Regions from separate parts of the Exiguobacterium sp. B2(2022) genome, predicted to be linked through region 2. Evidence: predicted binding sites of a transcription regulator. Region 2 holds the regulator's gene; the other holds the start of a gene.
The links. Region 2 encodes Rex, which represses fermentation and respiration genes when NADH is low (regulators of the CRP and FNR family bind a similar motif). Its sites were predicted from a motif close to TTGTGAAATATTTCACAA; they were not measured.
Positions count from the first base shown of each region.

Region 1 (3,167 bases), on a different contig from region 2:
TGGAGTCGACCCGCTCTTCATCAACGAGACGGTCACCATATATGTGAATCGTCAAACGCTTTCGTCCAATACGAGACAGACGAAAGGCGCTCAAAATTGCGTTAATGTCAGTACCGACATGATTCGCCCATGCTTTTTCAGTTTGAACGTATAAGTCATAGCGATCACCTGCTTTCGTATCAAACAAGATGACTGCACGGGACGGTTCTAATATCCCTTCGATTCGTCCACCGTTCTCGACCGCTTGATAAATGTCTTCCCAGAAGCAAGTCGCCAACAAAATCCCTCCTCTCTCATTCTATTGTAAATCACGTTGTACCTCACGACAAAGTCGTGGCTTGCCTCAAACGTACAAAAACCCGCAACCTTTACGGCTACGGGTCACTCATATATCACAATTACAAGACAGGTTCCATCGTTTTCATAAGGACGTTCGCAGAATGTTGCATTTTTTGATGTTCTTCTTCTGACAACTCAATCTCAACGACCTCACGCACGCCCTGACGGTTGATGATGGCCGGTACCCCGATATGAATATCGTGTAAACCGTATTCCCCATCAAGATGAGCACCGACTGTCAGCAACGTGTTCTCATTACGAAGGACCGCTTTGACCAAACGGAGTAATCCGAGTCCAATGGCATAGTATGTCGCACCTTTACGTTCGATGATGTGATAAGCCGCATCACGTACGTTCACATATATGTCTTCGAGGTCTTGCCAGTTGTATTCATCATGCTCTTCGAGCAACTGCTCAACAGACTTTCCATAGATACGAGCATTACTCCAAGCAGCAAACTCAGTGTCACCGTGCTCACCCATGATATAGGCATGACAGTTGCGTGGGTCGACATTGAAATAGTCGCCAAGCATGTAACGTAAACGCGACGTGTCGAGTACAGTTCCTGAGCCGAAGACGCGATGTTTAGGTAGTCCTGAATACTTCCAAGCCAAATGTGTCATAATGTCGACCGGGTTTGAGGCGATAATGATGATGCCATCAAAACCAGAATCCATAATATCTGAAATCATCGATTTCATGATCTTCGCATTTTTTTCGACAAGGTCAAGACGAGTCTCACCTGGACGTTGCGGTGCACCTGCAGTAATGACGACGATGTCTGCTACACCACAATCTGCGTAATCCCCTGCCCATACACGCATCGGTGAAGACGCGAACGAGACGCCGTGGTTCAAGTCCATCGCTTCCCCTTCTGCTTTTGCCTTGTTGATGTCAATGATGACGAGTTCTTCACAAAGGCTTGCTGTCGTTAACTGGTACGCAAAGCTCGCTCCAACTGCCCCTGCCCCTACAAGTGCGACGCGCGTTACTTTAGCATGATTTAATGTTTCCATATTGATTCTCCACCCTTCGATCAATCTGTTTCATGTTTTTGTTATCTCTGTTACAACAAGATTGTAACATCATTCACAAACCCTAACTACAGTGGAAACCGTTTTCACTTTGGCGATATTGTGACAACATTCACATTCATTTGAAACATCTTCATTTTCTGTACTACCCTCATCCGAACACCAAAAAACAAATAGACGCCGCTCCAAGAACGGATAAAAAATTGACTGCATCATTCCCTAGCACACGCCACCCTGACACATATGTTGTAGGAACTTGATGATGAACTTTCTTTTCCGTCAGCTTTCCACAAACCGTACAACGAAACTTCCGTTGAACCGTCGCCCCGAGCAATGTATCGATGACGCTCCCACTCAGTCCGATTCCCCAAAGCGCCAACAGTAATGCCATATCCAATTCGACAAACAGGAGGGAAGAGCAAACAATCACGAATGCGCCTACAATCGACATGACCGTCCCAAATGTTGAAACGGCACCGCTCGTTCCCGGCTCAACTTCTCTAAACGTGAACATGAAACGCGGTTTACGTTTTGCGAGGACACCGAATTCAGATCCCCACGTGTCACTCGTCGCTGCCGCAATAGCCACGATGTACATATAAAGATAGACGAGGTCATCTGTCAGTAAGTAACCGAGGGCACAGAGAATCCCTACTCCACCGTTTGCTAATACTTGAATGGCGTCGCGCGCTCCCGTTTTTTCGACAATGTCATCTACATTTTTTTTATCACGAGATCGATATTTCGATGCAAGTGAAGACGTCGAGAAGAATACACCAAGTAAATAGAGGCCGAACCACCCAAACGATAACCCGATCAATACCCCCGTCACCACTGTCAAGACGGCTCCCGAGAGCGTCAAGGAGTGCAACCGATACCCGAGAAAGGCGACGATACAAGTTACAACAAATATGGCGAACATTGAATCATCTCCTTTTCTGTCACAATCCACTGAACAGGTAGATCATGTGGTTCAGTCGGCACTTGATCGACCAATTGAACGGAGTACGCTAATGAAACCGTCTCCCCTTCATATGTACGTAAAAATCGGTCATAGTATCCTCCACCCCAACCGATTCGATATCCAGACCGGTCAAATACCCTTCCCGGCACAAGACAGAGGTCGATGCTTTTCGTCGTCGGCGGGGTCGTCGGCTCCAAAATATTCATGACGCCCGTCTCAAGGTCATCTACTGAATGAATAATATGAAACGTTAACCCCTGCTCCGTTACTTTCGGGACGCACACCGTTTTTCCTGCTTCAAACGCTTCATGAATGATTGGCGATGTATTAATTTCAAGCGGAAGTGACGAGGTCACGGCAATCGTCTGGCTTTCTTTCCATATCTCTGTTGCGAACAACTTCTGATGGATGACTTGGTCAACTTGTTGGCGATTGTTCATTTGTTTAATGTACTGATGGACAGTTCGTCTTAACGCTGCTTTGTCTTCGGCGATTGTTCATTTGTTTAATGTACTGATGGACAGTTCGTCTTAACGCTGCTTTGTCTTCCACAACGCATTCCTCCTTACAAAAAAAGCCGCCACATATGTGACGGCCGGTCCCTCATTACTTCACTTCGCGGTAAAGCGTGTGACGACGGAGACGTGGGTTGTATTTGCGCAACTCGAGGCGCTCTGGGTTGTTACGTTTGTTTTTCTTCGTGATGTACGTGCGATCGCCTGTTTCTGTGCAAGCTAATGTAATTTTAACGCGCATTTCTTTCACTCCCATCTTAATGATGTTGTATCAAGTGCTTTTGCTTTACAGTCTAAGCATACTCAATTATCCTA
Region 1 covers NZ_JAPEHX010000033.1:12,334-15,500, reverse strand. Annotated here, with positions in the region: gene ON063_RS08180 (rhomboid family intramembrane serine protease) at 1-277, opposite strand, end outside; gene ON063_RS08175 (L-lactate dehydrogenase) at 399-1,355, opposite strand; gene ON063_RS08170 (DUF92 domain-containing protein) at 1,525-2,295, opposite strand; gene ON063_RS08165 (5-formyltetrahydrofolate cyclo-ligase) at 2,274-2,831, opposite strand; gene rpmG (50S ribosomal protein L33) at 2,944-3,108, opposite strand.
Region 1: ON063_RS08175 (L-lactate dehydrogenase) is a predicted target of Rex. The motif match lies at 1,474-1,491, and genes of this name have one in related genera.

Region 2 (3,167 bases):
GACAGCACTGCGTTCGTCACCGTCCGGAGCATCGAGACGGTCGACTTTCTCCAGACGCTTTCGCACGCTTTGCGCCCGTTTCGTCGTCGTCGCCCGGGCGATGTTTCGCTGAATGAAGTCCTGCATCTTGGCAATCTCTTCTTGTTGCGACTCAAACTGCTTCTTCTCTTGTTCGTAGAGAGCAGCCTTCTGTTCGAGATACTTCGTGTAGTTCCCGACGAAGCGACGGCTCCGATGACGTGACAGCTCATAGACGACCGAGACGACGCGGTCGAGGAAGTATCGGTCGTGGGAGACGATGAGGACGGCACCTTTATAGCCGCTCAAGTACTTCTCTAGCCAGGCGAGCGTCTCGATGTCCAAATGGTTCGTCGGCTCGTCCAAGATGAGCAGGTCGGGACTTTGAAGGAGCATCTTCGCTAAGGCGAGACGTGTCCGTTGTCCACCAGAGAGCGTATCGATCCGACGTTCGAAGTCGTCCGGATAGAAGCGCATCCCGTGAAGGACCGAGCGGATGGTCGCTTCATACTGGTAACCGCCGCGCTCTTTGAACGTGTGCTGCTCTTCATCGTAAGAGGAGAGGAGGCGTTCGTACGAAGCGGCGTCATTTAGGATTCGTTCGGAGCCCATGTCAGCTTCCATGCGACGGAGCGTCTTCTCTTGCTCGATCAAGTCCGTGAAGACGGTGAGCATCTCGTTCCAAATCGTCTCGTCGGATTCGAGCCCTGAGTCTTGGGCGAGATAGCCGATGGTGACGTCTTTTGGTTTCATGATGTCCCCGGAGTCATAGTTGTATTCACCGGCGATGACTTTCAAAAGCGTCGACTTCCCGGCCCCGTTTCGGCCGACGAGGGCGACGCGTTCGCCTTCTTGGATTTCGAGTTTGACGTTTTCTAAAATCGGCTCGACGCCGAAGGATTTGGATAAGTTATTGACTTGCAGTAGGATCAAGTGAAAAAACCCCTTTCTCTCTATTTAGTATACTGTATTTTTCAGCGATTTTAGGTATATTCGTTGAGTGGTCATGTGAATTCGTTTACAATCAAGGTGTATGAAATTCAGATTCGTTTGTAACGTGTCGTAAAAAGGAGGCTCTTTCCGTTGAGTCAAAACGAACCAAAGATTCCACAAGCGACAGCCAAACGGTTGCCACTATACTATCGATTTATTCAAAGCCTGCACGCGTCAGGTAAACAACGTGTCTCTTCAGCAGAACTGAGTGAGGCGGTCAAGGTCGATTCGGCTACGATTCGCCGTGATTTCTCGTACTTCGGTGCGCTCGGTAAAAAGGGATATGGCTATAACGTGCAGTATCTGTTAGACTTTTTCCGAAAGACACTGAATCAGGACGAGATTACGAATGTCGCCTTGGTCGGGGTCGGTCACCTTGGGACGGCATTCGTCAACTATAACTTCCTTAAAAACAATAACACACATATCGTCGTCGGGTTCGACGCAGACGAGACAAAAGTCGGCACGACGATGTCAGGCGTCCCAATTCATCACGTCGATGAGATGGAACAAATTATGAAGCAAAACAAGATTGACGTCGCCATTTTGACGGTACCTTCTGCCTATGCGCAGTCCGTCGCAGACGACTTGGTCCGTTTCGGTATCAAGGGCATCTTGAACTTCACACCGGCACGACTTACCGTACCGGACACGGTTCGCGTCCATCACATCGATTTGTCGATTGAGCTGCAGTCACTCATTTACTTTATGCAACACTATCCAACCGCTGAGGGGGTCCATCAATAATGGAATTACTAGCATCATCACTCGTCGTCGGGATTCCGGGTGGGGCGAGTCTATTCATCATCGCCATCATCGCGCTCATCATCTTCGGACCGAAGAAATTACCGGAGTTTGGTCGCGCGGCCGGACAAACGCTTCGTGAGTTCAAAAATGCAACGAACGGCATGATGAACGAGCACGACGAGAACGACAAGAAAGCTATCGAAAAGAAAGAGCAGTAAGCCATGAATCATCAACCTGATCAAGAGCGGGAACTCACCGATCACTTGACAGAGCTGCGGAGACGACTGATGCTATCTGCATTTGTCGTCTTTGCCTTCTTTTTGATGGCTTTGCCGAGTGTCAAATATGTACTCGCGTACTTGCAAGAAGATCTCGTCGAACGCGGGCTCGAACTGAACGCCTTTGGGGTCGCGGACCCGCTCATGATTTACTTGAACTTGGCGCTCATCATCGGCCTGATTGCGGCGAGCCCATTCCTACTGTATCAAGTGTGGGCGTTTGTCGCACCCGGTCTGCATCCGAATGAACGGAAAGGTACCCTTGCCTATATCCCGATCATCTTCGGATTATTCTTGATCGGCCTTGCGTTCGCCTACTACTGGTTATTCCCGCTCGTCCTCGATATCTCGACGGACCTCGGGCAAGACCTTGGACTCGAACAAATCATCGGGGCGAACAATTACTTCACGTTCTTGTTGCAACTGACGATTCCGTTCGGTCTATTGTTCCAATTGCCGGTCGTGACGATGTTCTTGACCCGGATTGGTGTCGTGACACCATACTTCTTATCGAAGATTCGTAAGTATGCGTACTTCGCGCTATTCGTAGTCGCGGCATTCATCACACCACCGGATTTGACGTCGCACCTTATGGTGTCACTGCCACTCTTCTTCCTATATGAAATCAGTTTATCGATTTCACGCGTCGCCTACAAAGGGGTGTTGCGCCGGGAGAAAGAAGCGATGGTGCAAGAACAGATGGATTTAATGAAACAGATGAATGAGAAATAAGCATCGTTCCGTAAATGGGACGATGCTTTTTATATGCATTACACTGTAGTTCAACTGGTGTTCAAACTTTAGACACTTTTACGTGAAATAGTGAGCATAGTCGTTGAACCTTACATTGTGAAATAGTACACTAAGGTCAAGAAGTTAATGTGATGTTTATCACAATATAAAAAGAAACGTACTGTCTAACATAAAAGGAGAGACGACTCATATGAAAATCGCAGTCATCGGATGTACACACGCAGGAACAGCAGCAGTCGACGACTCATATGAAAATCGCAGTCATCGGATGTACACACGCAGGAACAGCAGCAGTCAAAGGTTTACTCGCCAAGCACGACAATCTCGACATCACCGTTTACGAGCGGAACGACAATGTCAGCTTCCTCTCGTGTGGGA
Region 2 covers NZ_JAPEHX010000058.1:13,997-17,163, reverse strand. Annotated here, with positions in the region: gene ON063_RS11750 (ABC-F family ATP-binding cassette domain-containing protein) at 1-951, opposite strand, end outside; gene ON063_RS11745 (redox-sensing transcriptional repressor Rex) at 1,102-1,758, shown strand; gene tatA (twin-arginine translocase TatA/TatE family subunit) at 1,758-1,976, shown strand; gene tatC (twin-arginine translocase subunit TatC) at 1,980-2,768, shown strand; gene ON063_RS11730 (FAD-dependent oxidoreductase) at 3,038-3,167, shown strand, end outside.